2 regions of the Ferrovibrio xuzhouensis genome follow, and region 2 is predicted to be linked to the other one. Evidence: predicted binding sites of a transcription regulator. Region 2 holds the regulator's gene; the other holds the start of a gene.

Region 1 (4,409 bases), on a different contig from region 2:
GTGCGCGGCCAGCTCGGCGTTGCCATCACCAGCACCGGCACGGCGGCCGGCAATGCCGCCGGCGCCATGGTCGAGGCGCAGACCGCCGGCACGCCGCTGCTGCACCTGACCGGCCAGATCGAGCGGCCCTATCTCGACCGCCGCTGGAGCTACATCCACGAGGCGACCGACCAGCCCGGCATGCTGAAGGCGGTCTCGAAAGCCTATTTCCGCATCTGGTCCCCGGAGACCGCGCTCGGTGTGCTGCAGGAAGCCGCGCGCGTCGCGCTGTCGGCCCCCAGCGGCCCGGTCAGCGTCGAAATCCCGATCGACGTGCAGGAGGCGCTGGTCGACCTGCCGGCCGCCATCGCGCCGCTGCCTTTGCTGGTCGGCCAGCCGGACGACGCCGCGCTCGATGCCTTCGCCGAAATTCTGGCCAAGGCGAAGCGCCCGATCATCTGGGCCGGCGGCGGCGCGCGTCATGCGACGGACGAGATCCGTGCACTGGCCGATCTCGGCTTTGCCGTGGTGACCAGCGTGCAGGGCCGCGGCGTGCTGCCGGAAGACGACGCGCGCACGCTGGGCGCCTTCAATCTCTCCGGCCCGGTCGAGGCCTTCTATGCGAACTGCGACGCCATGCTGGTGGTCGGCTCGCGGCTGCGCGGCAACGAGACGCTGAAATACACCCTGCGCCTGCCGCGTCCGCTGCTGCAGATCGATGCCGACCCGCAGGCCCATGGCCGCGGCTATACCGCCGACCATTTCCTCGCCGGCGACGCGAAACTGGCGCTGGCCGGGTTGGCGGCGCGGCTGAAAAGCCGGCTCAAGGTCGCGGCCGGCTTCGGCGCCGCGATTGCCACGGCGCGGACCGAGGCCGAGGCACAACTGCGCAAGGGCCTCGGGCCCTATGAGCAGCTGGTCGATGCGCTGCAGCGGTCCGTGCCGCGCGATTACGTCTGGGTGCGCGACGTCACGGTGTCGAACAGCACCTGGGGCAACCGCATGCTCAGGCTGTTCGGCGCCCGCAACGGCGTGCATGCGCTGGGCGGCGGCATCGGCATGGGTGCTGCGATGGGCGTCGGTGCGGCGGTGGCGGCGCGCGGCCGCAAGACCATCGTGCTGTCGGGTGACGGCGGCCTGATGCTGAATGTCGGCGAACTGGCCACCGCGGCGCAGGAACAGGTCGACATGCTGCTGCTGGTGATGAACGACCGCGGCTATGGCGTGATCCGCAACATCCAGGATGCCCGCTTCGGCGGTCGCAAGTATTACGTCGACCTGCACACGCCGCAGTTCGCCGATCTGGCGCGCAGCCTCGGCTGGCGCCATACCCGGCTCGACGATGTCAGCCAGGCCGGGGCCGTGCTGGCCAAGGCGGTGGCCGAAACCGGCCCGCGCATGGTCGAGGTTGACATGGTGGCCATTGGCCCCTATGCCAGCGCTTTCGCCGGTCCGCCGGTGCGCAAGGCCTCGTGACCGGGGTGTCGTAACAGAGAGCAAGCCGATGTCCGTCCCGCAGATCCTGCTGATCGGCCATGGCGCGGTGGCGGCCGAGGTGCGCGCCGCAGCCGATAGCACCGGCGCCTTTGCCGTCGGCGCCGTGCTGGTGCGGCCCGAGAAGGTCGCCGCCGTGCAGGCCGAACTGCCGGGCATGACCGTGATCGGCAGCCTGAAGGACCTCGATTTCACGCCCGTGGTGGCGGCCGAATGCGCCAGCCACAGCGCGGTGCGGGCCTATGGCGCCGACCTGCTGCTGCGCGGCATCGATTTCGTCATTGCGTCCATCGGTGCGCTGACCGACGACGCGCTTTATGCCGAGCTGCGCGCGGCGGCACAGAAGGGCGGCGCGAAGCTGATCCTGCCGGCCGGCGCGGTGCCGGGCATCGATGCGCTGAATGCCGCCATGGTCGGCGGCGTCGACAAGGTGAGCTACGTTTCGCGCAAGCCGCCCGGCGCCTGGAAGGGCACCCCGGCCGAAGCCGCCGTGAAGCTCGACGCGCTGACCGAACCGGCCGTGTTCTATATTGGCACGGCGCGTGCCGCCGCCCGCGACTACCCGAAGAATGCCAATGTGGCGGCGACGGTGGCGCTGGCCGGCTTAGGCTTCGATGCCACCGAGGTGCGCATGATCGCCGATCCCGGCGTGCAGGCGAATATCCACGAGATCACGGCATCGGGCGCCTTCGGCGACATGCATCTGGTGATCCGCGGCAAGCCGCTGAAAAGCAACCCGAAGACCTCGTCGCTCGCCGCCTACAGCACGATCCGCGCCATTCTCAACTGCGTGCGGCCCGTTCAGATCTAGCGGATCAGAGGACGCGGAAGCCCCGCGCCTCACCCCATTCCATCGCATACTGCGCGGCGAAGCCGTCGCGCTCCAGCCGCACCTGCCAGCGCGGGTTGCGCCCGTCGCTCTGCGCCGGGGCGATGCACCAGCGGGTCAGCGCCACGGTCGCCGCCGCGTCGCGGCGGATCAGCAGCCCGAGCGCGCCGCCGGCTTGGGCGGCCTGTTGCAGGCGCCGGGTGGCGGCGAGGTCGAGCCCGTCGATCTCGGCCACCACGGCGGCGATGCCCGGCGTGCGCAAGGCCTCTTCAAAGGCCTGCAGACGGTCTTCCGGCCGGCGGGTCCAGGCGATGGTCAGGCGGCGATGGTCGAAACCGAAGGCGGCCAGCGCCGGGGCATGCAGCTGCCGTTCCGGCGTCAGCCACAGGACAGGGCGGCCGCGGCGCACGCTACCGAGATAGGCGGCGAGGAAACCGGCGGTGGCCAGCGGAGCCTGACCGACGACCTCATGCAGGCTGCCGGCCGGCAGGCCGCCCCAGGGCAGGGCGGCATCCAGCGTGGCAGTGCCGAAGGGAAACACGCGGCCGGCCAGCACCCGGCCGCTGGTGCCCAGCCGGCCGAGCCGGTCGCGCAGGCCGGCGATCAGGCCGAGGTTGGTGACCGTCTGCTGGCTGTAGGTCTGGCTGCGCATCATCGTTCCCCTCCGAAATGGCACGATATGTTCTAATATTGATCTCAATTAATTCAAATATGTTCTTATTCCTATCCCGTCCGGGCAAAAAGCCCGGTTTTCCGGGGAGGGGGCGAAGAGAGGAAGCTTTTTTGCTCGAAATTAGGATCGCCTACGTGGGTGCTTTCGGATTTCAGAAAACAGCCGGGCACCTGTCGCCTCAGGGCCGAAGTCAGTCGCGACGAAGCCTTTGTGCGGTAGGCGCTCGGTTATGATTTTGATCATCATATCTGGATCTGGCTTTGAAATGTCTCTCTGGCCGGCCGGCAGAGTGACATGACCACCCTCCATCCTCACGCCGTGTTTGCGCGAATGGTATGCGAGCAGGTCTGCCATCTGAATTGCGCGAGAGTCGTGCTTTGGAACGAATGAGATTGACCTATATGCACGGTTAAAATCTTCATGCGACGTGCGTAACGCTTCTAGGTTATTTGCAATCTCTCGATTGTTTTTATCCCCCTCTTCAAAAAGAAACGAAAGTCCTTCGTCGTGTGCTATGCGCCCTAGTTTTATATCGGTCATTATCCATTGCAAAATTACCTGCGCACAGAATGCATAAGGCGTAATGGTCCTCTTGCGGTCACTTTCTTCAGCACGACTTTTGTAAGTAGGCTTAACTACAGACATTGTCATGCCCATCAGAGCGTGCGCCGAAAGAACTCCGCAAATCTTTGATACAAAAGACTGCTTCTTAAGAATGCTCCAGTTTTTATATATCCCGTCACTGTTCTCCATATCCATTGTATGGAGAACAGTGACGCCGTATTCGTTGAATACAGGATCGGCTTGCTTCTCGAAGTTAACCCATTGCTCTGCGCGGGCGATGTATCCCGCGCAGGTAATAAGCCTGTTTCCAGCATCAGTGCCGCTATCATCAAGATAACAGATGAGCATATTGAATGGCTCGATGGTTAAGGCGTACCCATTCTTTCCATTGATGGTACTCAAACTCCAATAAAAAAGCCCCGCATCTTTCGACGCGGGGCTTTCGCTGTCCGGCAGTGAGATAGAGAGCTTTACTCCGCCGCGCTGCGCAGCACCGGTTTGGGGCGTTCCAGTTCAGCCTTGCGGGTGAGCGCCTCGTAATAGGGCGCAAAGGCCGGCCGGTTGATGTAGCGGCCGGCGCCTTTCACGGTGCGCACGTCGCCATCCTTGTAGACCACCTTGCCCTGCGAGAGGGTCACGGTGTTGATGCCCTCGACCTCCATGCCCTCGAAGATGTTGAAGTCGATCTTCTGGTGATGGGTCTTCGCCGAAATCTTGCGCGTCTTCTTCGGGTCCCAGACCACCAGGTCGGCATCGGCGCCGGGCTGGATCACGCCCTTGCGCGGATAGAGGTTGAAGATCTTGGCCGCATTGGCCGAGGTGACGGCGACGAATTCGTTCGGCGTCAGGCGGCCCTTGTTGACGCCGTGA
Region 2 (4,409 bases):
CAAGCTTTCGGCAATTCCCAGTATTTCTTGCCGTCAATCCAGACCGGGCTTTCCAAGCCGGATTACCGACGATCCGATCCTCCAGATAGCGATGCCGGAACCCGACCCATATCCCCTGGCTGAGGAACGCCGCCTTTTCTACGTCGCGCTCACGCGGGCTCGCCGTCAGGTTCGCATTTGCACCCTGGCCGATGCGCCGTCGCGCTTTCTGATCGAGCTAGCGAGAACCGGCGCAGTGGAGATCGAAGCGGAGGAAGGCGTTCAGAGCCCGTGCCCGAAGTGCGGCTGCGGCACCATGAAGCGGTACGACGGCCAATATGGCCCCTTCGAGGCATGCAGCACCCACCCTCGTTGTAATTTCAAGCGCAACATCTCGGTGGAAAGTTCCCGTGCGGGGGGCACCGTCCAATCGGGTGAGGATCGCACGCCCGATGTCAGTTGGAGATTATTGTCCCACCTGTGGTGATGGATCGATGGTCGTTCGTTCCGGCGGAGCATATCAACCGTTCCTGGCTTGCTCGGGTTATCCTTCCTGCAAGACTACCGCTGCCCTTGACGGAGGCACTGAGGGTGGCGCAACTCGGAGGCAGAAGTTGCCCGGTTGATCATCTAGCCGGAACCGGCTCGCGGACGGCTCCAGAGGCTCCACCGAATCGGCGAGATAGAAGCCTGAGCCGGAAGGGATTGAATTGAGCGCCGTGCATCAAAGGAATTCACTGCGCGCGCCGATGATCGCTCGTGACCATCACAATAGCGCACTAAATGCCGATCCCCAATCCCGGCACCACCTCTGGAATCACTTAGAAAAAATGCTTTCATTTCAATATGATAAAGCAGGTCGTAGGATGATCCACAACCGGACGGCCGGGCGCGGCCTGTGCCTGCGTCGTGCCATAGGCCTGCGCCGCGCTTTGCGCGCTGGCGGCGCGGCGCGGTTTCAGGTTCAGCTCGGGTGCTCTGGTCGGATCGCTCATCTCGCCCCGGTTAAACGATGGCCGGCAGGGCGGCAAGGCTGCATCGCAAGGCCTTGCTGTCATTGTCGTTTCCCATGGTTAGGGAAGCGTAAACAACGGCGGCGCCGATGCTTTCCCGGCGAGTCGCCGGAAAATCGCGGATTCGCTAGGATGCCGCCATGGCCGCGCCCCGCATCCGCATCGAAACCGGCGACATCACCAGACTCGCGGTCGATGCCATCGTCAACGCGGCGAATGAAAGCCTGCTTGGCGGCGGCGGTGTCGATGGCGCCATCCACCGTGCGGCTGGCCCCGCCCTGCAGTCGGAATGCCGCACGCTCGGTGGCTGCCCGACCGGCGAGGCCCGCATCACCGGCGGCTATCGCCTGCCCGCCCGCCATGTGATTCACACGGTGGGGCCGGTCTGGCAAGGCGGCCGGCGCGGCGAGTCCGGATTATTGTCCGCCTGCTATCGCAACAGCCTCGAGCTCGCCCGCCTGCACCGGCTCGGCAGCATCGCCTTCCCCGCCATCTCGACCGGCATCTACGGTTACCCGCTGCAGGCCGCGACCGGGATCGCGGTGGCGGAAGTCCGCCGATTCGTTGCCCGCGAACCGCGCCCGGAACAGATTGTCTTTGTCTGCTTCTCGGCCGAGGCTGTTGCCCTCTATGAGGCAGCCCTCGCCGACCCCGAACCACAAAATACGGGGAACATGGGATAAACAATATCAAGATATAGAGGGGCCGCGGCCCTGCCTGTGGAAAAAATACTTGACCCGTATGCAGAACCTCATTAGAACATTTCGTGGATTTCGCGTTCATGCCGCCAGTCCACGGGCCGACCGCCGCAGCCGCTGATGCCCAGCCTGCGGGCAACAGGACCCACCGGCCGGCGGCGGATATCGAGGAGGCACCTCTATGCTGACCCGCAAGCAGCACGACCTGCTGCTCTACATTCACGACAAGCTGGAAACCACCGGCGTCTCGCCCTCTTTCGAGGAAATGAAGGAGGCGATGAAGCTGAAATCCAAGTCCGGCATCCACCGTCTGGTGACCGGCCTGGAGGAACGCGGCTTCATCCGCCGGCTTGCCCATCGTGCCCGCGCGCTGGAAGTGCTGCGCCTGCCGGACTCGGCGGTACCGATCCGCGGCGGTGTCGGTGCCGTCGCGCAGCGCAGCGCCACCCCGCGCAACCGCATGATGCCGCGCGCCGTCGAGAGCAGCGACAAGCCGATGCCGGGCACGCCGGTGACGGTCAATCCCTACAACGCCCGCGACATCGTCACCCTGCCGCTCTATGGCCGCATCGCCGCCGGTACGCCGATCGAGGCGCTGCGCGACATGAGCACGCAGATCGACGTGCCGATCGGCCTGCTCGGCAACGGCGAGCATTATGCGCTGGAAGTGGCCGGCGACTCGATGGTCGATGCCGGCATCATGGATGGCGACACGGTGATCATCCAGCGCAGCGAGAATGCCGACAACGGCACCATCGTGGTGGCGCTGGTCGACGACCAGGAAGTGACGCTGAAGCGCCTGCGCCGCAAGGGCAACTCGGTGGCGCTGGAAGCCGCCAATCCGGCCTATGAGACGCGCATCTTCGGCCCCGACCGGGTCAAGGTGCAGGGCCGCCTGGTCGGCCTGCTGCGCCGCTACTGATTGACGATACCGGCATCGCCGGGACTATGATCGCGGGGCGCAGCAATGCGCCCCGTTTCTTTTTTGCCCGCAGGACAGCGCCGCGATGACCGCCGCACCGATCTGGTATTTCGCCTACGGCTCCAACATGAATCCGGCGCGGCTGGCCGATGACCGGCTGACTCCGCGCGGCGTCGCGGTCGAACAGCGCCTGCTGGCCGCCCTGCCCGACTGGCGGCTCGCTTTCAACAAGCCCTGGGCGAAGTTCAACGGCGCCGGCGCCGCCAACATCCTGCCCCTTGCCGGCGGCCGGGTCTTCGGCACCATCAACCGCATGCTGCCGGCCGGCCTCGATGTACTCGACGAATACGAGGGCGTCGCCACCGGCCAGTATCGCCGCCAGCCGATCACCGTGTTCGGCGGCGACGGCCGGCCGGTGCAGGCGATCACCTATATTGCGGAAAACGTGGCCACGACCGACCTGCTGCCACACCGGGACTACCTGGCGCATCTGCTGGCCGGCCGCGACCTGCTGCCTGCCGACTATCTCGCCGTACTCGAAGCCCAGGCCTGCTGCGGCGAGTGAGGGCCGGCGACGCCGCCCTCACGCCTTATCGAATTAAGGTCAGGCGGCGCGCTTGTGCTTGCCCTCCTGCACCTCCTCGATGATCTTGCCGACGAAGGCGTCGAGGTCCTTTGGCGAGCGGCTGGTGATGATGCCGTTGTCGTTCACCACCGCCTTGTCGACCCAGTGCCCGCCGGCATTGCTGACATCGGTTTTGATCGACTTCCAGGACGTGACCTGACGGTCGCGCACCACGCCGGCTTCGACCAGCAGCCACGGGCCATGGCAGATCGCCGCGACGATCCTGCCGCCGGAGATGAAGCTTTTCACCAGCCCCATCGCGGCATCGTCGAGACGCAGCGTATCGGGGTTCATCTGGCCGCCGGGAATCACCAGCGCATCATACTGGTCCGGCTTCACCGCCGAGAGCGCGAGATCGACCTCGACCTTGTCACCCCAGTCCTTGTCCTTCCAGCCGCGGATCGCCTTGCCGTCCGGCGAGGCCACCTCGACCGTGGCGCCGGCTTCCTTCAGGCGGTCGCGCGGCACTGTCAGTTCCGATTGCTCGAAGCCGTTGGTGGCGATGATGAGAATCCGGGATTTCCTGATGTCCGTCATGATGTGGCTCCTGTCTGCTGCCTGTCCGTACGGAACGGGTCGGCGGCGGATCGGTTCCGCCATGGCAGGCAAAAGCCACAATGTCTGCGGCGCCCGGAGAAAACCGCGAGATTACGGCGTTTCCCGGCGCATGCCGTAGAGCGCGATCTCGCGCAGGCTGTGGTCGAAATAGGCATTCACCGCCAGCACGATGCCGGGCGCGCCGTCTTCGCCGGCCAGCGGCATGTAGATATTCTCGATATAGGGCGCGCGATCGCCGATGATGTTGACCCACAGCGGCGGGCCCAGCCGCCAGTGCGCCCGGCCATTGAGCAACACGAGAGCGAAGCGGGCGCTGACATCCTGGCGGCCGGCGAGTTCACGGTTTACCTCGTCGACGAATTTTCCGGTATCATCGCCGCCACGTGCCGCCACGATTTCGGTGCCGATCAGGCGGTAGCGATAACGCATGCCCCGCTCCGCCGGCACGGCATCCACCATCCACAGGAACGGCAGATGCAGCCGCAGCGCCAGCGGATCGATATGCTGGCGCCCCGGCAGATGGCCGAGGGACTGCCTGAGGTCCAGCCAGTAGGCGTAGACATCGCGGAGCCGGCCGGAGCGGATCGTATCCGCCGGCAACTCATCGCAGAAAC

The links. The regulator LexA, encoded in region 2, represses DNA repair genes until DNA is damaged. The targets are predictions, from matches to a motif close to ATGTTCTANTTTGGTTC.
Region 1: a site for LexA is predicted at 2,982-2,998, ahead of ACFOOQ_RS20700 (ImuA family protein). Genes of this name have one in related genera too.

Annotation. Positions count from the first base shown of each region.
Region 1 covers NZ_JBHRYJ010000006.1:134,088-138,496, reverse strand. The annotation lists gene ACFOOQ_RS20710 (thiamine pyrophosphate-binding protein) at 1-1,455, shown strand, start outside; gene ACFOOQ_RS20705 (aspartate dehydrogenase) at 1,484-2,284, shown strand; gene ACFOOQ_RS20700 (ImuA family protein) at 2,289-2,957, opposite strand; gene ACFOOQ_RS20695 (DUF3800 domain-containing protein) at 3,096-3,941, opposite strand; gene hydA (dihydropyrimidinase) at 4,010-4,409, opposite strand, start outside.
Region 2 covers NZ_JBHRYJ010000008.1:216-4,624, forward strand. The annotation lists gene ACFOOQ_RS22025 (3'-5' exonuclease) at 92-466, shown strand; gene ACFOOQ_RS22030 (topoisomerase DNA-binding C4 zinc finger domain-containing protein) at 432-605, shown strand; gene ACFOOQ_RS22035 (hypothetical protein) at 816-974, opposite strand; gene ACFOOQ_RS22040 (O-acetyl-ADP-ribose deacetylase) at 1,133-1,675, shown strand; gene lexA (transcriptional repressor LexA) at 1,872-2,612, shown strand; gene ACFOOQ_RS22050 (gamma-glutamylcyclotransferase family protein) at 2,698-3,177, shown strand; gene ACFOOQ_RS22055 (type 1 glutamine amidotransferase domain-containing protein) at 3,217-3,774, opposite strand; gene ACFOOQ_RS22060 (PAS domain-containing protein) at 3,886-4,409, opposite strand, start outside.